DNA from 3 places in the Noviherbaspirillum saxi genome. Region 3 is predicted to be linked to each of the others. Evidence: predicted binding sites of a transcription regulator. Region 3 holds the regulator's gene; each other region holds the start of a gene.
The links. The regulator sigma-54, encoded in region 3, starts transcription at its own class of promoters, with help from an activator protein. The targets are predictions, from matches to a motif close to TGGCANGNAANCTGCTTT.
Positions count from the first base shown of each region.

Region 1: the regulator sigma-54 is predicted to act here: its motif matches at 2,154-2,171, upstream of D3871_RS02300 (TorF family putative porin).
Region 2: the regulator sigma-54 is predicted to act here: its motif matches at 4,774-4,791, upstream of D3871_RS11855 (ammonium transporter).

Region 1 covers NZ_QYUO01000001.1:468,473-476,368, forward strand. The annotation lists gene D3871_RS02290 (YifB family Mg chelatase-like AAA ATPase) at 125-1,648, opposite strand; gene D3871_RS02295 (accessory factor UbiK family protein) at 1,749-1,991, opposite strand; gene D3871_RS02300 (TorF family putative porin) at 2,228-2,980, shown strand; gene D3871_RS02305 (P-II family nitrogen regulator) at 2,999-3,337, shown strand; gene D3871_RS02310 (ammonium transporter) at 3,348-4,892, shown strand; gene D3871_RS02315 (IS4 family transposase) at 5,046-6,374, shown strand; gene gshA (glutamate--cysteine ligase) at 6,711-7,896, shown strand, end outside.
Region 2 covers NZ_QYUO01000001.1:2,511,666-2,519,561, forward strand. The annotation lists gene D3871_RS11845 (sensor domain-containing protein) at 1-220, shown strand, start outside; gene D3871_RS11850 (sensor domain-containing protein) at 360-2,852, shown strand; gene D3871_RS29790 (hypothetical protein) at 3,132-3,314, shown strand; gene D3871_RS11855 (ammonium transporter) at 3,523-4,725, opposite strand; gene aat (leucyl/phenylalanyl-tRNA--protein transferase) at 4,908-5,630, shown strand; gene D3871_RS11865 (arginyltransferase) at 5,732-6,466, shown strand; gene D3871_RS11870 (quinone-dependent dihydroorotate dehydrogenase) at 6,537-7,580, shown strand; gene D3871_RS11875 (aldo/keto reductase) at 7,644-7,896, shown strand, end outside.
Region 3 covers NZ_QYUO01000001.1:3,188,731-3,196,626, reverse strand. The annotation lists partial or broken gene aroKB (bifunctional shikimate kinase/3-dehydroquinate synthase AroKB) at 1-1,158, shown strand, start outside; gene D3871_RS15100 (deoxyguanosinetriphosphate triphosphohydrolase) at 1,155-2,294, shown strand; gene D3871_RS15095 (enoyl-CoA hydratase/isomerase family protein) at 2,343-3,428, opposite strand; gene hpf (ribosome hibernation-promoting factor, HPF/YfiA family) at 3,581-3,928, opposite strand; gene D3871_RS15085 (RNA polymerase factor sigma-54) at 4,028-5,509, opposite strand; gene lptB (LPS export ABC transporter ATP-binding protein) at 5,527-6,267, opposite strand; gene lptA (lipopolysaccharide transport periplasmic protein LptA) at 6,269-6,817, opposite strand; gene lptC (LPS export ABC transporter periplasmic protein LptC) at 6,854-7,435, opposite strand; gene D3871_RS15065 (KdsC family phosphatase) at 7,432-7,896, opposite strand, start outside.

The sequences.
Region 1 (7,896 bases), 2.7 Mb from region 3:
GCGTCCGACGGGATGCGCTGCAAGGCGCGAGAAGGAGTCATAGCGAGCTATGGCGACGCCGAGCAACGCTGCAGCGCGCCCGTCAGACGTGAACCAAATCGGGAAATTATTTCGTGCACGTTCCTTAATGTTCGCGTAGTGCGCGCCGGTACTGAATCGCTTCGGCGATATGTGCCTGCCCGATCGTGGCTGCGCCCGCCAAGTCGGCAATCGTGCGTGCGACCTTGAGCACGCGGTGATACGCGCGCGCCGACCAGTGCAGTCTCGTCATCGCAGTACGCAATATCTGCTCGCCCGCCTCGTCGGGCTTGCAATGCAGATCGATCTCGGCAGTCGACAATGCATGGTTGCCCTTGCCTTGTCGCTGCAACTGCAGTGCGAAGGCGCGTTCGACGCGTTCCGTGATGCGCTGCGACGGTTCGCCGTCGGCTTGCTTCAGCAAGTCCTCATGCGGCAACGCGGTGACCTGAATCTGCATGTCGATGCGATCGAGCAGCGGACCGGAAATCTTGTCCTGGTATCGGGCAACCTGATCCGGCGTGCAGCGACAGCGATTGGCGGTGTGACCCAGATAACCGCAGGGGCAGGGGTTCATCGCCGCGATCAATTGAAAGCGGGCGGGAAAATCAGCCTGCTTCGCCGCACGCGAGATCGTGATATGCCCGGACTCTAGCGGTTCACGCAACACTTCCAGCACTTTTCTGTCGAATTCCGGCAGTTCATCGAGAAACAAGACGCCGCGATGCGCAAGCGAGATTTCACCCGGACGGGGTGAGCTGCCGCCGCCGACCAGCGCCACGCCGGAGGCGGTATGGTGCGGCGCGCGGTAAGGCCGAGCCTTCCAGCGCGCAATCGAAAAGCCGCTGGTCAGCGATTGCACGGCGGCCGACTCCAGCGCTTCGTCGTCGGTCATCTGCGGCAGGATGCCGGGGAAGCGCTGCGCCAGCATCGATTTGCCGGTACCCGGCGGGCCGGCCATCAAGACACTATGTCCGCCGGATGCCGCGATTTCCAACGCGCGCTTGGCCTGCAACTGTCCTTTAACGTCGGCGAAGTCCGGATAAGTCGGACGCGCCGGCGCCGCTTCGGCGCGATGCCGTGCGAGTCGGGCATCGCTGCCGCGCGAAGCGAAGTGTGCACACACCTGTAACAACGATTCCGCCGGATAGATGGCTGCGTCGGCGACCAGTCCGGCCTCGTCTGCATTGGCGCGCGGCAGGATGAATGCGCGTTGCTTGCCGGACCTGTCGGCCGCGCGGTGCATCGCATAAGTCATCGCCAGCGCGCCGCGAATCGGCCGCAACTCTCCCGACAGCGAGAGCTCACCCGCAAATTCATATTTGGCAAGTTCGTCGCCGGGCATCTGTTCGGAGGCAGCCAGGATGCCCAGCGCGATCGGCAGGTCGAAGCGGCCGGACTCCTTGGGCAGGTCGGCCGGCGCGAGGTTGACGGTGATGCGCCGCGCCGGGAATTCGAAGCGGGCGTTTTGCAAGGCGGCCCTGACCCTGTCCTTCGATTCCTTTACTTCTGTTTCAGGCAAGCCGACGATCGTGAAAGAGGGTATGCCATTGGCAAGGTGAACTTCGACGGTGACTTCCGGCGCCTGCATGCCGGACAGGGCGCGGCTTTTCAAGACAGCAAGACTCATTGACCCTCATGGAGCTTTTGTTTTTGGTATTCATACCGATGGCGTGCCGGATGATGGCTCACGCGAGTCACGCCAAGTCTGCGCAAACCGGCTGCCGGCCTTACGGTTTTTTGAGCTGGACTTCCAGTTCGGCTACCCGAGCTTCCAGCGCTTCCAGCTTGGCACGGGTCTTTGCCAATACCTGTGCCTGAATATCAAACTCTTCTCGCGTCACCAGATCGAGCTTGGAAAAACCCTGCGTCATCATTGCCTTGACGTTCTTTTCAACGTCCTTCATCGGTGAATTCTCGATGGCCTGGTTGATCTTGCTTTGCAGATCATTAAAAAAATCGTTCTTGTTCATGGTCAATCTTCTTTCAAAAATTCGCACTTGCTTGGTGCGTACCGTTTCGGTGCGCCTCAGCGTGGTGCGATATGTTGGTGCACGTCGCCAAACCCAGTGCGTTTACTTGCCGAAGCTCCATAAAATGGAAAGTTTGATAACGCAATTGTGGCATGAAAACGGTGGCATGAGTTCTGCTAAGTAGTTGGGGAAATGCAATGCCACGAATTTTTCTTCACCTACAAAAAGGGAACGACATGAAAAAAATGATTCTTGCTGCCGCGGTCTTCGCTGCTTGTGCGACGTCTGCCTCGGCACAGCAAGCCGCCCCGGCAGCTTCCGATCATACCTTTACCGGTAACCTGACTCTCGCAACGGATTATCGTTTCCGCGGCATTTCCCAGACTTTCGGCAAGCCGGCAATCCAGGGCGGTTTCGACTATGCGCACAGCAGCGGTTTCTATGTCGGTAACTGGAATTCCAATGTCAGCGGCAACCAATATCCCGATGGCGCCAGCATTGAGATGGACCTGTACGGCGGCTACAAGTTTGAAGTCATGCCGGACCTGACCGCCGATATCGGCTTGCTGAAATACTACTATCCCGGCGTTCGTATCGGCGGTATCAAGGCCGATGCGCTGGAGCTCTACGTCGGCGCGACCTACAAGTGGTTCTCGGCGAAGTATAGCCATGCAGTCAGCGACGAATACTTCGGCTTCACCAATGCCGATGGTTCCTATTATCTGGACCTGAACGCCAACTTTGAAGTCGCCGACAAGACTACGCTGGGCTTCCACGTCGGTCGCCAGAAGTTCAAGAACTCCGGCGCGTTCAACTATACCGACTACAAGCTTGGCGTCGCACGCGACGTCGGCTTTGCCACAGTCGGCCTGGCCCTGGTCGGTTCCAATGCCGATTCCGCTGTGTATACCGTTTCCAACACCAGCGGCACCAAGCGGAAAGACGTGAGCAAGAATACCGTCGTGCTGTCGCTCTCCAAGACTTTCTAAATCTCTTAGGGGTTCATCATGAAACTGATCACCGCCATCATTAAACCGTTCAAACTGGACGAAGTGCGCGAATCTCTTTCGGCGATCGGCGTGCAGGGCATTACCGTCACCGAAGTCAAGGGGTTCGGCCGTCAGAAGGGCCACACCGAGCTGTATCGCGGCGCGGAATATGTCGTCGACTTCCTGCCCAAGACCAAGATCGAGGCAGCCGTGGACGACGCTATCGTCGATCGCGCGATCGAAGCAATTGAAAGCGCGGCACGCACCGGCAAGATCGGCGACGGCAAGATTTTTGTCTACGACCTGCAGCAAGTCGTCCGTATCCGTACCGGCGAGACCGGCAAAGAAGCCCTCTAAGGAGATTTTGATGAAAAAATTAATTGCAAGCTTCCTGGCGACCAGCACGCTGCTGTTCGCGGTCGGCTTTGCGCAGCCAACGCTGGCTGCAGACGCCCCCGCGGCAACGTCCGAACCGATCGTGCTGGCGCAGGCAACTGCCCCGGCCGCCGATGCCGCAGCGCCGGCAGCAGCAGCTCCGGCTGCGACCGCACCCGCCGCCGCAGCAACACCGGCCGAAGCGGCAGCACCGGCCGCCGCACCCGTCCCTAACAAGGGCGACACCGCATGGATGATGATGGCCACCGTACTGGTCATCCTGATGACGATTCCTGGCCTCGCCCTGTTCTACGGCGGCCTGGTGCGCACCAAGAACATGCTGTCGATCCTGATGCAGGTGTTCATGATCTTCTCGATGATCGTGGTGTTGTGGGCCATTTACGGCTACTCGCTCGCGTTCACGGAAGGCGGCAGCTTCATCGGTTCGTTCGATCGCCTGTTCCTGAAAGGCATCACGCCGGAATCGGTCGCCGCGACCTTCAGCAAGGGCATCGTGATTCCCGAGTTTGTGTTCGTCGCGTTCCAGGCAACCTTTGCAGCGATCACTTGCGGCCTGATCGTCGGCGCATTCGCCGAACGCATCAAGTTCTCGGCTGCGCTGCTGTTCATCGTACTGTGGTTCACCTTCTCCTACCTGCCGATTGCGCACATGGTCTGGTTCTGGCCTGGTCCGGATGCCTATGTCGACGCAGCCGCTGCCGAAAAGGCGACAGCTGTTTCCGGCTGGCTGTTCCAGAAGGGCGCGCTTGACTTCGCTGGCGGTACTGTGGTCCACATCAATGCCGCGATCGCCGGTCTGGTCGGTGCTTATGTGATCGGCAAGCGTATCGGCTACGGCAAGGAATCGATGGCACCGCACTCGCTGACGCTGACCATGGTCGGTGCATCGATGCTGTGGGTCGGCTGGTTCGGTTTCAACGCCGGTTCGGCGCTCGAAGCAGGCGGCACCGCTGCGCTCGCACTGGTCAATACCTTGCTGGCAACAGCTGCGGCAACCCTGTCCTGGAGCTTCGGCGAATGGATGGGCAAGGGCAAGCCTTCGATGCTGGGTGCGGCTTCGGGGGCGGTTGCAGGTCTGGTCGCGATTACTCCCGCAGCCGGCTTCGTCGGCGTCATGGGTGGCCTGGTAATCGGCCTGCTGTCCGGTATCATCTGCCTGTGGGGTGTCAATGGCCTCAAGCGCATGCTGGGTGCGGATGACTCGCTTGACGTGTTCGGCGTGCACGGCGTCGGCGGTATCCTCGGCGCGCTGCTGACCGGCGTATTCGCGGCTCCTTCGCTGGGCGGCACAGGCATCTATGACTACGTTGCCAACAAGGTTGCCGCAGAGTACTCGATCGCAGGCCAAGTCTGGATCCAGTTCCAGGGCGTGCTGACCACGGTGATCTGGTCTGGCGTTGTGGCCTTCATCGCCTACAAGGTGGTTGACCTGATCGTCGGTCTGCGTGTGCCGGAAGAAGAAGAGCGCGAAGGCCTCGACATCTCCAGCCACGGCGAATCGGCTTACCACTCGTAATAGCCATACGGCAGCACTCATTTCCCCGCTTGCGTCAGCAAGCCTTGAAAGCGCCTCTTCGGAGGTAATGCCGTTCAGTTAAGAACTGAACGGCATTTTTGTTTTGGGAAACAGGTTGTAAACCTTGGGCGGTGATGTTAACTTTTCGGCTTCATGCTTGCCGACGCCCTGACCCTGCTGCTGGATGCACAAGACGCGCCCGACTGGGCGCGGTTGGGCGCGCATTTACCGTACGAGTGGATTGCGCAGGCTGTCGCAGAAACCGGCAGGGCCAGCCTCCGACATCGGCGCTTGCCGGCCGAACAGGTCGTGTGGCTGGTCGTCGCGCTGGCCTTGTATCGCCACCAATCGATTAGCGAGGTGATCGACGCACTCGATCTGGCGCTGCCGGCTGTGCAGGCACCGTTCGTGAGCAAGAGCGCGGTGGCGCAAGCACGCCAGCGACTGGGGGAAGCGCCGCTGAAATGGCTGTTCCAGACGTCGGCGCGGGCGTGGAGCAGCCAGGACAAGAATGCTTACCTGTTCAAGGGATTGAGTCTGTTGGCAATGGACGGGACGACCTTGCGAACAGCGGATAGCCCCGCCAATCGGGAACACTTTGGCGCCCAATCGTATGCCAGTGGCGCGGTGGCGAGCTACCCGCAAGTGCGCGGGGTAACACTGACGGCTATTCCCACCCACCTGGTGGTCGATGCCGCCTTCGGCCGGTACGATAGCAATGAAATGCTGTACGCAAAGACGCTGGTGCCGGGCATCCCGGATCATACGCTGACAGTGTTCGACAAGGGCTTTCTGGCCGCGGAAATCCTGTGCGGGCTCACGGCCAACGGACAGAACCGGCACTTCCTGATACCGGCCAAAGGCAACACCCAATGGGAAGTGGTCGAAGGCACACCGGAAGATGCGATCGTGCAGATGCGCGTGTCGCCGCAGGCCCGCAACAAGTCGCCCACGTTGCCCCAATTCTGGCGTGCACGCGCCATTGCAGCAATTGATCCGCAAGGCCGCAAAAAAGTGCTGCTGACCTCGCTGACCGACCGCCAACGCTTCAAGGCGAGCGAGATCGTCGCTTGCTACGGCCGCCGCTGGCAGATTGAAACGAGCTATCGTGAACTCAAGCAATCGATGATGGGGAGGGCACTGACCCTGCGCAGCAAGACCGTAGAAGGCGTCCAGCAAGAGATCTGGGGGGCGCTCACCGCCTACAACCTGATCCGAGTGGAAATTGCGAAAGCCGCATTGGAAGCCAACTGCGCGCCTACCGAAATCAGTTTCGTGCGCGCATTTCACACGATCCAATATGAACTGCGCTGGGCCGCTGTCACCCGCGCCCAGGGAAAACTGCCGGCCTTACTGCAGCGGCTGCGCCAGCGTCTCGTCAGCATCCTCAATGAAAAACGACCCGGGCGCCGGTGCGACCGAGTCGTTAAGTCAACGCCAAAACGTTATGCCGTTCGGGTGCTCAAGAAAGTCCTTATCTGAACAGCATTACCTCTTCGGAGGCGCTTTTTTTTCGTCGTAACATGCGGGCATGTCGTCCTGACAAACTGCATCGGCCCGATGATGTTGCAAAGATGGCAAACTTTGTTGCGATATGCGCCCGAATCGTTTGCTGCAAAGCCGCATTGGAGGGCGCATCCCACGCAAAACGAGGATTACTATTAGAATCAATACCGCTCCAGCATTGCAATATTCGCAGCGATCAGTTGAAAAGACGCCGTTTGCCCCGACCTTCAAGCGGTAGCGACGCAGGCGACTGAGGCTGATCCAGGCGATTTGCAAGCGCATCACACATTTGGAAGGTTAAGGAAGGTTAATATGGTTCCGCATCTCGTCACGGCCCTCAACGGCCCGCTTCTCGACCTCGAAAAAAAGATCCTTGCCGCGACGCCGGCAATCGAGCGCTGGTTCCGGCTCGAATGGCAGGAACACACGCCGCCTTTCTACTGTTCGGTCGATTTGCGCAATGCCGGCTTCAAACTCGCACCGGTCGATACCAACCTGTTCCCGGGCGGCTTCAATAATCTGTCGGCGGAAATGCTGCCGCTGGCAGTGCAAGCCGCAATGGCGGCCATCGAGAAATACTGTCCCGATGCCAAGAACCTGCTGCTGATCCCGGAACGCCACACCCGCAATACCTTCTACCTGCAGAACGTCGCCCGCCTGATCCAGATCTTCCGCCAGACCGGCCTCAATGTACGGCTCGGATCGCTTTCCGACGAGGTCAAGGAGCCGACCAATATCGATCTGCCCGACGGCAGCACGCTGACGCTGGAGCCACTGGAGCGTTCGGCCAATGGCCGCCGCGTCGGCTTGAAGAATTTCGATCCTTGCACGGTGCTGCTCAACAATGACCTGTCTTCCGGCATTCCGTCGGTGCTCGAAGGTTTGCATGAACAAAATCTGTTGCCGCCGCTGCATGCCGGCTGGGCGGTGCGCCGCAAGACCAATCACTTCGCCGCCTACGACGAAGTGGTCAAGAAGTTCGCCAAGCTGATCGACGTCGACGGCTGGATGCTCAATCCGTATTTCTCCCGCTGCGGCGAAATCAACTTCCAGGAACGCACCGGCGAGGAATGCCTGGCGTCGAATGTCGATACCCTGCTGGCCAAGATCCGCAAGAAATACAAGGAATACGGCATCAAGGAAACACCGTTCGTGATCGTGAAGGCCGATGCCGGCACCTATGGCATGGGCATCATGACGGTCAAGGATGCGAGCGAGGTGAAAGACCTCAACCGCAAGCAGCGCAACAAGATGTCGGTCGTCAAGGAAGGCCTGGAAGTGTCCGACGTGATCATCCAGGAAGGCGTGCATACGTTTGAGCACATCAACGATGCGGTGGCCGAGCCGGTGGTCTACATGATCGACCGCTATGTGGTCGGCGGCTTCTACCGCGTGCACGCCGAGCGCGGCGTCGATGAAAACCTGAATTCGCCGGGCGCGCATTTTGTGCCGCTCGCCTTTGCGCAGCAGCATGCCTTGCCCGACCTGCAAGCCAAAC
Region 2 (7,896 bases), 680 kb from region 3:
TGAATCGAACGAGTCCAGCCAATCGATTGCCGACACGATCATCGGCCTCGGGCGCGCGCTGAATCTCGAAGTGGTTGGCGAGGGCATCGAATCCGAAGGAGCGATGCGTTACCTGCGCCACCATGGCTGCGATCAAGCCCAAGGCTACCTGTTCAGCAAACCGCTATCAGCGCATGACTTTGAATCCTGGTACCGAGCACATGATGGCCACTGTCACTAACAGGTGATCGCATCCAGAAAGCGTTGCTTCCCCGACTGCAGGCCGGCTTGAACACCAGCTCGCCGGAACAGAATTTTCAATTGCTGAAATATTGACTCGGATCTTTTTCGCTGACGAGTCGCATTAGACGAAAAAGCATATGAAATTATTGGAAATGAATGAAAAGCGCGAGGAGTTATTCAATGCAATCATCAGAAATGCCATGGATGCCTTGATCGTCATTGATGCACATGGTGTCGTCCATGCATGGAATCCAAAAGCGACGCGCATATTTGGCTGGCATCAGGAGGAAGCCCTCGGCAAGCCGCTGTACGCACTCATCGCACCGGACAACATGCGCATGTCGGCCGCCGATGAAGACAATGCGCAGCAATACTGGCGGACTGCTGATCTTCTCGTGCTCAATGAGCGCACCCTGATGTCGGTCCGGGACAAGGCAGGCAGACCACTGCGTATCGAAGCGACGGTGACGCCACTCGCGCTGGAGGGACGGGTTCTCTATTGCGCCTCGATACGCAATCCGGTCTCCGCAAACGTTCACGAGAACACTCAAGAAAAGTCGTGGACTGAGTTACCGGCTGATTCGAGCCGCGATCAGCGCATGATTGACCACTTGCCGGATGTTATCTGCACCATCGATACAGGCGGTCAATTTACATTGGTCAGCGCCGCATCCGAGCGTATCTGGGGCTACCGCCCGGAAGAACTGTTACACCGTAGGTATCTTGAGTTCACGCACCCGGACGATCGCAGCAAGCATTCGGCTGCCCTTCGCAAGGTGCGGCAGACCGGCCCTGGCTACTCTATCGACAGCCGATTCATCCGCAAGGATGGCAGCATCGTACATATCGCATGGTCAGCTAACTGGTCGAGGGCCGAACAACACTTTTATTGCGTCGCCCGTGACAACACCGAAATACGAAATGCGGCGCTTACCCTGATCGAGCACGAACAGCGCTTTGAATCCTTGTTTGAACACCATCCCGATGGCGTATTTGCATTCGATCTGAATGGCCATCTCTTATCGGCAAACAAGGCGTTTTCCCAACTCACCGGTTATTCCGGCAGCGAGCTGGCGGCAATGCCGTTTCGGCCAATGGTGGCGCCGGAAAGCGTGGATCTGATTGAACAGCATTTTGCGGCGGCAGTGAAAGGGTCAGCCTCCAGTCTCGATGTCATCGGCATACGCAAGGACGGCAGCAGCTTCGATGCCCACCTCACCGTCGTTCCCATCATTGTCAATGACCGTGTCGTCGGAGTTCACGGCATCGCGCGCGATGTAACCCATAGCAAGGACTACGAGCGTCGAATCGAGCACCTTGCGACTTATGATGCTCTTACCGGACTACCCAATCGCAACCTGCTGGATGACCGCATCAGGCACGCGATCGTGCAGGCCGAGCGACAGGGCGGACGTGTCGGCGTCCTTTTTCTTGACCTTAATCGTTTCAAGATCGTCAACGACAGCCTGGGCCATGACAAGGGCGACATCCTGCTGCGCATCATGGCGGATCGGCTCAAGCAATGTGTGCGCGAAGTCGATACCGTCGCGCGGATCGGCGGCGACGAATTTGTAATCGTGCTTGAAGACGTCCGTTCGCCGGAAGATGTGATTGGAATCGCACGCAACCTGCTCGCCGTCATCGAAAATCCCGTCGCGCTTGAGGGCCACGATTTCACGGTCTCCAGCAGCATCGGTTGCAGCTTGTTTCCCAAAGATGGAACCGATGCTGCCACTTTGTTAAGAAACGCGGATCTTGCCATGTACGAAGCCAAGGCAAGTGGCGGCGGTTCATTCCGCTTCTACAAGGCAGACATGAACGAACGGGTCAAGGCAAGATTGATGCATGAGCGCCAACTCAGACTGGCGCTGGAACGCGGGGAACTTGTGGTGTATTACCAGCCGAGAGTCGACATCAACAGCAATGAAATCGTGGGAGCCGAAGCGCTGGTGCGCTGGCATCATCCCGAACGGGGACTAGTGCCTCCGAATGAATTCATCCCGCTTGCCGAAGAGGTCGGGCTGATCAATGAACTGGGCGAGTGGGTGCTGCATACGGCGTGCAAGCAAAACCGCCGCTGGCAAGAGGCCGGATTGCCAGGTTTAAAGGTATCAGTCAATCTTTCCCCTTATCAGTTGGCGCCCGACTCCACCATTACGCATGCGGTGCGCAAGTCGTTGATGCAAAGCGGACTGGATGCCCGCTGGCTTGAGCTGGAAATTACGGAAAGCAGCTTGATGCAAAATGTAGAATCCACCTTGTCCAAGCTTGCGGAAATACGGGATGCCGGTGTATCGATCTCCATCGATGATTTCGGCACCGGCTATTCTTCGCTGAGTTACCTGCGCCGCTTGCCGGTTGATACGCTCAAGATCGACCAGTCATTCATCCGCGACATTTCAGGAAGCCGGGATGATGCTGCGATCGTATCCGCAACGATTGCCCTGGCGCATACCATGCAGCTCAAAGTTGTAGCCGAAGGTGTGACCACCGAAGAGCAGATCCGCTTCCTTGAAGAACATGACTGCGATGAAATGCAGGGCTTTCTGCTCAGCCCCGCCGTGCCGCCCGAAGAACTGTCAACGCTGCTCAATCGAAATCGTTCGATGTCCGGCAGGCCGCTCTCGTAGGACATTTCCGATGTGCAAGCACAGTAGACCGATGACCTTGATCAGTTGAATTCATACTGGGCCATCCGGCAGGATCCGTTGCACAGTTGGGTACAGGATTGGAAAATGTAATAACTGCATATGCTCGAAATTACATCTGCTTTCGTCAGATTGAATACATCGGTTTCGAACGCAGGAGAGCACCATGGCCCGAAGCCCAAGCGCTTACCATGGAACTGCACAATCCGGCACAGGATTTGCTCAATGCATTCGCATTACTCAATTTTTCAGAAAACCGTTATGTGCGCCTCAGATGAAATGATCGAATCGATGGTCGCTTCCTTGAGCGAAGAAGCAAGCGACACGGACCGGCGGATGTTCAAGCACGCATTGCGGCAGTTGGTGAAGGTCGCTCGTGAAGAACAACTGGAAGCCATTCAAAACGACTTTGACGCCGTGTATAACGTGCTGCGCGTTCGCTGAATACCTGCGCGATGCGTATCGACAATGCCTAGAGCCGATCCGACTTCATTGACCCTGCAAAATTTACCGGCCGTCTGCCCGACCGGCAATCTCTTCGTGTCCAGTTAAAAGGCACAGGCTCATCATCACGTGCGCCGGCACTCATCCGAATCCCGGCTATGAATTCACATCAGGCCGGTCTTGCCTCGTTTATATCAATCTCAAATGGCTACCAGCTTGTTTCACGTTCCGCCGTTGCGCTGATCTTGTGAATCGACAAGTCGGCCCCGTCGAATTCCTGCTCCGCGTCGAGGCGAATGCCGACGATTTTCTTGAGGGCGCCATATACGATGGTCCCGCCGAGCATGGCGATGCCAATGCCGAGCGCCGTTCCAATCAGCTGAGACATGAACGACACGCCGCCTATACCGCCCAGGGCTGTCTGCCCGAAAATGCCGGTGGCAATCCCGCCCCACGCACCGCAAAGGCCGTGCAGCGGCCACACCCCGAGTACGTCATCGATTTTCCATTTGTTTTGGGTCAACATGAACATCCATACAAAGATGGCGCCGGCAATGCCGCCGGTTAGCAACGCTCCTAGCGGGTGCATCAGATCGGACCCGGCGCACACGGCAACCAGTCCGGCCAACGGACCGTTGTAAGCAAAGCCGGGGTCGTTCTTGCCAAGCAGGACGGCGCTCAGAGTGCCGCCCACCATGGCCATCAGCGAATTCATCGCAACCAGCCCGTTCATCTTGTCGAGTGTTTGCGCACTCATTACATTGAAGCCGAACCAGCCTACCGCAAGTATCCAGGCGCCAAGTGCAAGAAAGGGAATACTGGAGGGCGGATGCGCGGCGATTGCTCCGTCTTTCGAATAACGTCCACGACGCGCGCCGAGGAACAATACCGCTGGCAAGGCTGCCCACCCGCCGACTGCGTGCACCACCACCGAGCCGGCAAAATCATGGAACTCCGCCGAGAAGACTTCCTTCAGCCAGGGCTGGATACCTAATCGCTGGTTCCATGCAATACCCTCGAAAAGCGGATAGATCAGCCCGACAAGTAGCGCGGTAGCCACCAGTTGCGGATGAAATTTTGCGCGTTCCGCGATACCGCCCGAAATAATCGCGGGAATGGCAGCCGCGAAAGTCAACAGGAAAAAGAACTTCACCAGTTCGAATCCGTTTTTGGCGGACAGGGTTGTGGCGTCAGCAAAAAAATGCACGCCGTAGGCAATGCCATAGCCGACAAAAAAATACGCTATTGTTGAAACGGCAAAATCGACTAAGATTTTGACCAAGGCATTGATCTGGTTTTTCTTGCGAACCGTGCCCAGTTCAAGAAAGGCAAAACCCGCGTGCATCGCGAGAATCATGATGGCGCCAAGTAAAATGAAAAGGGCATCAGCGCCATGTTTAAACGCATCCATGTAAAAATCTCCCTGTTTATGTGCATTGTTTGAAAATGGTGCTTCCCATAAGCAATAAATATTCCATTTTGGTGCAATTTTGTAACACATTGATTTTTCTACGGAAATTTTTATTGACACGGGATTCATTGCTATTCCGCACTGTTAGCGTGCAAAAAATGACCTACTTTGGGGATTCGTGAATGATTCCATGGCTTGAGGCCGACACTCCCTTTCCGGACGTCAGCTATGCATTGACTGAAGAAGATGGCGCGGCCGGCTTGCTGGCAGCCGGCGCTGATCTGTCGTCCGACCGCCTGCTTGATGCATACCGGCACGGCATATTCCCGTGGTTTTCGGAAGGACAGCCTATCCTGTGGTGGAGCACCGATCCGCGGATGGTGTTGTTTACTGAACGCTTCTCGGTCTCGTACAGTCTGAAAAAATCGCTGAGGAAGGTGCACAGCAGCCAAACTACCGATGGGCGCTGGCAAATACGCTTTGACAGTGCATTCGAGGAAGTCATGCGTGCCTGCGCCGCTCCCAGACGCGATGGCGCCGGCACATGGATTTCCGATGACATCGTGCGCGGCTATTGCGAATTGCATCACCGCGGGCATGCGCATTCATCCGAGGTATGGCTGGATGGCCAACTCGTCGGCGGCGCGTATGGCGTTTGCATCGGCAAGATGTTTTATGGCGAATCAATGTTTGCCCGTGCCACCGATGCATCCAAGATTGCACTGGCCTATCTGGTGCACTTTCTGAAGGCGAACGGGGTAATCATGATCGATTGTCAACAGGAGACCTCGCATCTTGCTTCGCTTGGCGCCGGCCCGATTCCGCGCAGAGATTTCCTCGCGCATCTGGCAAGCGCCACGCGTCAAGCGCCTATCGTCGTCTGGGAGCCGCTTGCTCTATTTTGAAGACTGAGCAAAAAATTGTTATCCCGCCTCGGCATCCGGTGTAAATTAGAAAGGCGCTGAACACCATCCTTCTGTCACCATCGCAGTCGGACTTTACGTATATGACGCACTTAAAAGACCTGCCTTTCGCCACCTTGCAGTTTTATGCGACAGCTCCTTACCCGTGCAGTTATCTTGAAGGCCGACAGGCGCGGTCTCAGGTCGCGACACCATCCCATCTGATCAACGCCGACGTCTATGCCGAGCTGGTGAAGAATGGATTCCGGCGCAGCGGAATCTTTACCTACCGACCCTATTGCGATGGATGCCAGGCCTGCATACCCGTACGAGTAAAGGCGATCGAGTTTGTCACCACCCGCAGCCAGCGTCGTGCCTGGACCAAGCATGCCAACCTTGAGACCTGGGTGACGACACTGGCGTACGTGCCGGAGCACTATGACCTCTACCTGCGCTACCAGGCGGCACGGCACGCCGGCGGAGGAATGGATCAGGATAGCCGGGACCAGTATGCGCAGTTTCTTTTGCAGAGCAAGGTCAATACCCGGCTGGTGGAGTTTCGGGAAGCGGATGGAACGCTGCGCATGGTCAGCATCATCGACGTACTCAATGACGGCCTATCTTCGGTCTATACCTTTTACGATCCGGATGTGATTGGTGCTTCCTATGGCACCTACAACGTCATGTGGCAGATCGAGCAGGCGCGCCGGCTTGAGATTCCCTATGTCTATCTGGGCTATTGGATTCGCGACAGCCAGAAAATGGCGTACAAGGTCAACTTTCGCCCGCTCGAAGCGCTGCGAAACGGCAAATGGCAAGATTGGCATGCGGATGTCTGATCTGCAGGCGGCAAGGTTAAAATAGCGCCTTTTGCAAGGCCAGTCCGGCTGCGCGCCCTCTTTCTCTGCCATGTCCGACAAACTCCTCTATTCGCTCGCTCGTCCTTTCCTTTTCTCGCTCGATCCCGAAGCCGCACATAACCTGACCTTGCCATGGCTGAGGCGTGCAGCGGCGCTCGGGCTGACCCGTGTCATGCCGCGTCCGGAAAAGGATGCGCGTACCGTCATGGGGATCAGTTTTCCGAACCCGGTCGGACTGGCCGCGGGGCTGGACAAGGATGGTGCCTATATCGACGGGCTGGCCGCGCTCGGATTCGGCTCCATCGAGATCGGCACCGTGACGCCGCGCGCGCAGCCGGGCAATCCGCTGCCGCGCATGTTCCGCCTGCCGCAGGCGCATGCCATCATCAACCGCATGGGTTTCAACAACGGCGGGGTCGATGCCTTTGTCGCCAACGTGCAGGCATCGCGGTTCTATCAAAACCGGGAAGGCGTACTTGGACTCAATATCGGCAAGAATGCCGATACGCCCATCGAGCGCGCGGCCGATGATTATCTGTATTGCCTTCAAAAGGTTTACCCTTACGCCAGCTACGTAACAGTCAACATATCCTCTCCCAATACGAAGAACCTGCGCCAGTTGCAAGGGGCATCCGAACTCGACCTGCTGTTGTCGGGGCTCAAGGAAGCGCAACAGCGCCTTGCCGATCAGCACAAGCGCTATGTCCCGATTGCGTTGAAGATTGCACCAGATATCGATGGCGAACAGGTCCGCACGATTGCTTCGGCCCTGATACGGCACCGCATGGATGGCGTGATCGCTACCAACACCACCATTACCCGCGATGCGGTCCAGGGCCTGCGGCATGCCGAGGAAACCGGCGGATTGTCGGGCGCGCCTGTATTCCACCCATCCAACCAGGTCGTGCGGGCCTTGAAGGCGGAGCTCGGAGATGCCATACCGATCATCGGTGTCGGCGGCATTCTGTCCGGTCAGGATGCGCAGGCAAAGGTCGATGCGGGCGCAAGCCTGGTCCAGTTGTACACCGGCCTGATCTATCGTGGTCCCTCCCTGATCAGGGAGTGCGCGGCAGCGTTGCGCAAATCGCGTTAAAGTCTTTGTGCTTCGTCGCAGCAGCGAAGCCGCGCGCCTCGATAGAGCACCGACAGGAGACCTATGGAAAAAATCAAACTGGGCGGCAGCGACCTTGACGTATCGAAGGTCTGTCTCGGCACCATGACGTTCGGCGAGCAGAATTCCGAAGCCGAGGCACATAGCCAACTCGACTATGCGCAGGAACGAGGAATCAACTTTATCGACACGGCGGAAATGTATCCCGTCATGCCAAGAGCCGAAACGCAAGGGCGCACCGAAAGCTACATCGGCACTTGGCTGAAGAAATCGGGCAAGCGCAGCGAGGTGATTCTTG
Region 3 (7,896 bases):
CTGAGCAAGCCAATGCGGACGACGACCAGCCGGACCCATCCACTTAAAATTTTTATCATGACGCAGCAAGCTTCACCGATTACCCTGCAGGTCGACCTGGGTGACCGCAGTTATCCGATTTCCATCGGACAGGCACTCCTGTCCGATGCCAGCCTGATCATCCGCCACGTTCCCGGCAAGCGGGTGGCGATCGTGACCAATACGGTGGTCGCGCCCTTGTATCTCGACCAACTCGTCAAAAACCTGGGCGGTGCCGAAAAACTGGTCACCACCATCGTCCTGCCCGACGGTGAGGAAGAAAAGAACTGGGCCAGCCTGATGCGTGTGTTCGATGTCCTGCTGGCCGAAAAATGCGATCGCAAGACCACGCTGATTGCATTGGGCGGTGGCGTCATCGGCGACCTGACCGGATTTGCGGCGGCGTCCTATATGCGCGGTGTGCCTTTCATTCAGATTCCGACCACCCTGTTGTCACAGGTCGATTCTTCCGTCGGGGGCAAGACGGGAATCAACCACCCGCTCGGCAAGAACATGATCGGCGCTTTTTACCAGCCGCAAGCCGTGATCGCCGATACCGGAACGCTGAATACCTTGCCGGCGCGCGAATTGTCGGCCGGACTGGCTGAGGTGATCAAGCATGGCGCCATCATCGATCCATCGTTTTTCGACTGGATCGAGGCAAACATCACTGGCCTGGTCGCCAAGGATGCCACCGCGCTCGCGTACGCAATCCAGCGGTCCTGTGAAATCAAGGCCGACGTGGTGCGCCAGGATGAGCGTGAAGGCGGATTGCGCGCCATTCTCAATTTCGGCCATACGTTCGGCCATGCGATCGAAGCGGGACTCGGCTATGGCCAATGGCTGCATGGCGAAGCGGTCGGTTGCGGCATGGTCATGGCGGCCGACCTGTCGCACCGCCTTGGCTTCATCGATGCCACGACGCGCGAGCGGATTGCCGCCTTGGTACAGGCTGCCGGCCTGCCGGTCGTTGCGCCGGATCTCGGCACCGAGCGCTGGCTCGAACTGATGGAGGTCGACAAGAAAAACGAAGGCGGCCAGATCAAGTTCATCCTGCTCAAGCCGCTCGGTACTTCGGTCATCATGCCGGTGCCGCAGGATGCGCTTCTCGCCACCCTGAAAGCCTGCGTCAGACAATGAATTACGAAGCCCACCTCGCACCTTATGCCGCTCGATCAGAGGCATCGCGAGGGCGGCGTTTCAGCGAACCGGCCCCGGCGTCGCGCACCGAATTCCAGCGCGATCGCGACCGTATCATCCATTCGACCGCATTCCGGCGGCTGGAATACAAGACCCAGGTATTCGTCAACCATGAAGGCGACCTGTTTCGCACCCGCCTTACCCATAGCATCGAAGTCGCCCAGATCGCGCGTTCGATCGCGCGTAACCTGCATCTGAACGAAGACCTGGTCGAAGCGATTTCGCTTGCCCATGACCTCGGCCATACGCCTTTCGGCCATGCGGGGCAGGAAGCACTCAATGAATGCATGCAGGATTTTGGCGGCTTCGAACATAACCTGCAAAGCTTGCGGGTGGTCGATGAACTGGAAGAGCATTATGGCGCTTTCAATGGACTCAATCTGATGTTCGAAACACGGGAAGGCGTGCTCAAGCATTGTTCGATGTCCAATGCGCGCAAGCTCGGTGACATCGGCCAGCGTTTCATCGACAAGAAACAGCCGACGCTGGAAGCTCAGCTTGCGAATCTGGCCGATGAAATTGCCTACAATAATCACGACATCGACGATGGACTGCGCTCGGGCCTCATCACCACCGCGCAGCTCGATGAAGTCGATTTTTACGCCCGGCACCGGCGCGAAGTGGAAGTGGTTTATCCCGGCATCGGCGGCCGGCGCGCGATCCATGAAACGATACGGCGAATGATCAACGCGCTGATCGTCGATCTGACCGAGGCATCGAAGGCCAGAATTGGTGATGCAGGGATAAGGACACTGGACGATGTGCGCAATGTGCCTCCCCTGATCAATTTTTCAGACGCGATGCAGCAGGAAGCCGTGCTGCTCAAACGCTTTCTGCGCACCAATCTCTACCATCACTATCAGGTCAATCGCATGACCAGCAAGGCACGCCGCATCGTGCGCGAACTATTCGACGCATTCATGGCGGAGCCGCGCCTGCTTCCTCCCGACTACCAGGTAACCGAACGCGGCAGTCAGCAGGCACGGGCGCGCAAGGTGTCCGACTATATTGCCGGCATGACCGACCGCTATGCGATGCGCGAGCACCGCCGCTTGTTCACCGTCGGCGAAATCTGAATGCCTCGCAGACGCTGCATACACTGCTCAGCGTAGATCGGATCTCTATCAGGCAAGGTCGCGTAGCGGATGCGCATATGCTGGCCACGCCGGTTCGAAAAATCGTGCAATCATTGCATCATCAACCGCTTCCAGCGACGGTGGATTCCAGTTCGGCGTATTGTCCTTGTCGATGACCACCGAGCGGATGCCTTCCAGCACCTCCCCGCTTTCAAAGCTGCGGCGCACCATCGTGCGTTCCATCCGCAGGCAATCGGCCACGCTCATCGCCGCTCCCTGCCGCAGCTGCGACAAGGTCACGCACATCATCAGAGGAGAGCGCTTCTGCATGACTGCAAGCGTATTCTGTGCAAACGCGTCGCCATCGTCCGCGAGCGAGGCGGTAATGGTGCTTACGCTGTCATGTGCGAAATGGCGGTCGATCGATGCATGTTGTGCCGCAAGCTTGCTGGCAGCCGGATCGATCTGGGTCTTGAACGGTGCAGCGAACTCGGCCGCGGCAGCGCGTACATCGGTCGCTGTCGCCAGCAAGCCCAGCAGCGTGGCCAGCTCCGACGCAGGAACAAATACATCGGCCAGCCCCGCATACAGCGCATCTGCCGCGCCGATCACTTCGCCGGTCACGCCGAGATAGGTACCCAGCTGCCCGGGTGCGCGCGAAAGGAAGTAGCTGCCGCCGACATCGGGAAACAGTCCGATATTCACTTCCGGCATCGCCATCTTGGTACGCTCGGTAACGATGCGCAGCCGGTTCGATTCACCGCCCTGTGCCACCCCCATACCGCCGCCCATGACGATGCCATCCATGATCGCAATGTACGGTTTCGGATAGAAATGGATCAGGTGGTTCAGCGCATATTCTTCGGTAAAAAAGTCTTCCAGCAAGGCGCTGTCCCCGCGTGGCGTGGCGCTGCCTGCATCGTGGAAGAAGCGGATGTCGCCGCCGGCACAGAATGCCCTTTCGCTGCTGCTGTGAATGAGCACGGCACGTATCGCCGGATCGTTGCGCCATGCAAGCAGGGCCTGCGTGATGGAGCGCACCATGGCCAGCGATAGCGAGTTGAGCGCCTTCGGACGGTCCAGTGTGATGACGCCAAGATGGTGATGGATCGCGGTGCGGACGAATTCGGTCATGGAGAGGCGAGTATGGATTCGAAACGCCATATTCTATCGGCTATGCGATTGCGGCGTCGGTCGCGGCGCCGACATTCAAGATACCGCCAACAAAAAAGGGCGCCCATGGCGCCCTTCATTGCGATGCCGGTTTGCCCGGCGTGGATCACGATTTACGCGGCTGTCGGTGCTTCCGGCATGCGTTTGTGCGCTTCGCACTGATGATCCTGCATCTTGGTCTTGTACTTGATTACCTGGCGGTCCAGCTTGTCGATCAGCGTATCGATCGCCGCGTACAGGTCTTTGGCAAAGCTTTCCACATGTATGACATTCCCCCTCAAGCGCAGATTGACTTCGGCTCTTTGCCGCTTATCTTTTTCAGAGGGCTTTTCAACCCCGAGGATGACTGCAATATCAATGACATGATCGAAATGGCGAATAATCCTGTCCAGCTTGTTTTGCACGTATTCGCGAATGGCAGGTGTCAAATCGAGATGATGTCCACTGATTATGAGATTCATACAGCGCTCCTATGGATGGCGTCGCTGGAGGTTCGCAAACGTGCCCCGGAATGCGTAGACCGGCTACGCTGGAACACAGCAACATCACTACAACAAAGACTACAAGGATTTGCGCAGATTGACTGGAGGAATTTTCAGGGCTTCACGGTATTTTGCGACAGTACGTCGTGCCACGACCATGCCCTGTTCCCCCAACATATCCGCTATTTTGCTATCTGAAAAAGGATTCTTGGGGTCTTCTGCTCCTATCAATTGTTTGATCAGGGCCCGTATCGCCGTCGATGAAGCTTCTCCCCCTGCTTCCGTGGCGACGTGGCTACCGAAGAAATACTTCAACTCGAACATGCCATGGGGAGTGAGCATGTATTTTTGAGTTGTTACCCGAGAGATAGTGCTCTCGTGTAAACCAAGTGTATCAGCAATTTCACGCAAGACAAGGGGGCGCATTGCAACTGCCCCGTGCGAGAAAAAATTCCTCTGCCGATCGACAATTGCCTGTGCAACACGCAGGATGGTATCGAAACGCTGACGCATGTTCTTGATCAGCCATTTCGCTTCCTGCAATTGTGAAGAGAGTGATCCCTCACCTTTGCTCTGCTTGAGGATATTCGCATAGAGCGCATTGACGCGCAGTCGGGGCATGACATCGTGATTGAGCATGACTTGCCAGCCGTTCTTGGTTTTTTTCACAATCACGTCCGGCACAACATAATCTGATGCATCGGACGCATATAGCGCACCTGGGTGCGGATTGCATTGCTTGATTACGTATTGTGCTTCGCGCAGATCTTCATCGTCGCAATCGAGCGCTTTTTTCAGCTTATTGAAATCGCGCTGGGCGAACAACGACAGATGCTTTTCCACGATATCGAGCGCACGCCGCCGCGTCACCATCGGTACTTTCGGAAAGCGGCGGATTTGAATCGACAGGCACTCGGACGCATTGCGCGCGCCGACACCGGCCGGCTCGAAACTTTGCAATAGTTTTAGCGCGACATTGAGGTCGTCGATGTCGATGTCGAGCTCTTCCGGAAGACGCGCATGAATTTCTTCCAGCGGTTCATCCAGATAGCCGTTGTCATTGAGCGCATCGATGATCAATTCCACCAGTGCGCGATCGCGTGGTTCGCGCACCGTCAGCCGCATCTGCTCGAGCAGGTGTTCGCGCAGCGTGGTTTCATGCGCTTCGAGCTGAGGACGCGCATCGTCGTCTTCCGGCGCTTTTGAGGTGCGGGCGACATCGTCGAAACTCCAGTCGTTGTCGGAGGCTGTCGCATTCTCGCCGCCTTCGCCGCCCTCAAAATTACCTTCTCCTTCTTCGCGCGTGGTCGAAGACGATTCCTGGACCGGCGCTTCAGAAGTGTTGCTGGCCGGCGGCGTGTTGATCGCACCATCTGCCAGCAATCGCACTGAATGATCGAGCGGATCGTCGACGCGTTCCAGCATGGGATTGTCGGAAAGGATCTGTTCCAGCTCCTGATGCAGCTCGAGCGTCGACAACTGCAGCAGACGGATAGACTGTTGCAGTTGCGGGGTCAGCGCGAGATGTTGCGATACGCGAAGTTGGAGTGTCTGTTTCATGCCTGTCTGCTTCTTCCTTACATCCGGAAGTGCTCGCCGAGATAGACCCGGCGCACGGATTCATTGGCAATAATGTCGTCAGGTCGGCCGCTTGCCAATACCGACCCCTGGTTAATGATATAGGCGCGATCGCAAATGCCCAGCGTTTCGCGCACGTTATGGTCGGTGATCAGCACACCGATACCGCGCTCCTTGAGAAAGCGCACGATGCGCTGGATTTCAATCACCGCGATCGGGTCGACGCCGGCAAATGGTTCATCCAGCAGCACGAAGCGCGGATTGGTCGCCAATGCACGCGCGATCTCGACCCGGCGCCGTTCGCCGCCGGATAGCGACAGCGCCTGGTTTTCGCGCAGCCGTTCGATCTGCAGCTCGGCCAGCAATCTTCCGAGGCGCTTGTCGATTTCCGCTTTAGGCAGCGGCTTGTCATTGACCCGCTGTAATTCCAGTACTGCGCGGATATTGTCTTCCACCGTCAGCTTGCGAAATACTGACGCTTCCTGCGGCAGGTAAGACAATCCAAGTGTCGCACGACGATGAATCGGCATGCGCGATATCGCGACGCCGTCGAGGTCGATCTCGCCGGAATCCGATGGCACCAAGCCGACGATCATGTAAAACGACGTGGTCTTGCCGGCCCCGTTCGGGCCCAGCAATCCGACCACTTCACCACTTTCCACCTGCAGCGACACGTCGTGCACAACCTGTCGAGTGCCGTAACTCTTTTGCAAGCCGCGAACGACCAATGTGCTTGCCATGCTACTTGTCCTTTGCGTCATTGCGCGGCTGTATGATCGCCTTGATACGCCCGCCGCCAGGCTTGGTTTCGCCCGATGGTGTATTGTTGACCGTGAAGAACTCGGCGCGGCTGTCGTAGGAAATGAACTCGCCTTCGACTTCATCGGTTGGCTTCTTTCCTTCCAGTCGCCGCATCTTCGCTTTTGAAAACAGCTTCACCATTTCCGTCTTGCCGTTGTATTCGATACGCTCAGCCTGCCCTTCTACCCATTGATCGGGCCCGGCATCGCGCTTCTGCCGGAATGTCGCCAGGCCGCCAGGCGCCGCGGTCAGCGTCGCATACTGATATCCGGCCGGGTCCTGCGATACGACCAGCTTGTGCGCACGCATGACCAAGGTGCCACGGGTCAGCACGACATTGCCCGTAAAGGTATTGATCTGCTTGACGTCGTCATAGGCCATTTGATCGGCCTCAACGTTGGTCGGCTTCTCGGAATCCGCTTTTTCCGCTTGTACGCTGCCTGTGGCAGTCGCACCCAGCAGCAACAGCATCCAAAAAAAACGTTTCATCAAAAATCCCGGAAGAGAAGCATACGTTATAACGAATTAGCGCTGAGGAGCTTGATAAGTGCCATGAACATTGCCCGCCAGGCGAAGTTCACGCGTCGCGTTGTTTGCAAACATGCCGGTGCCGGTAAGTACCGACTGACCGAGGTGAATCTCTACCGGCTTGTCACTCTTGACGACGTCGTCGTCCGGCAGCACCAACAGGTAATCGGACAAAAGCCGCATCGCCTCGCTGTCGGCAGTGGCCGGCCGGTCCATGCGCACGTTCTCGTACATATGAATCTGACTATTGTCGCTGTTGACTGTCGCACGCTTGGCGCGCAGCGTCATCGGACCGTTCGCCCCGCGGAGGTTCTTGACCACAGGCAGTTCGATATCGTAAGAATCGTCCTGCGGATTGTGCGTCATTCTTGTTCCGGAAAAATGGTATTGTGCCTTGCCGCTTTTTGTCATTTTCACGTAGCTGAATTTTTCCACGTAAAAATCGGGTTCTTTGCGTTCCGGTGTGGGAATTACTTCATCGCTGGCGCGTCGCATCACTTCAAATAGCCAGAAACTTCCCAGCGCCAATGCAACCAACGGCGCCAGGATGGCAATCAGTCGGAAGCGACGGCCATTCATGCCAGATACGGCGCCAGCGCCGCCTCGTAATTTCCCTGCGCGCGCAGGATGAAATCACATAGTTCCCGCGCGGCACCGTGTCCGCCTTGCGCGCGCGTCACGAAATGCACGCGCGACTGTACTTCGGGATGGGCATTCGGTACGCTCGCGGCAAAACCGACGCGCAGCAGGATGGGAAGATCGATGACGTCGTCGCCGATGAAGCCGCATGCTTCCTTGGCATGGCCAGTTTGCGCGAGCAGTTGCTCGAATGCCGCGCGCTTGTCGTGCACCCCCTGGAACAGATGCTGAATGCCGAGGTCGGCGGCGCGTCGCGCCACCAGTGCCGATTTGCGCGCACTGATGATCGCGGTTGCAACGCCCGACTGTTGCAGCAGCTTGATGCCATGACCATCGAGCACATTGAAAGTCTTGATCAATTCACCATCGGCGCCATAGTACAGGCTGCCATCGGTCAAGAT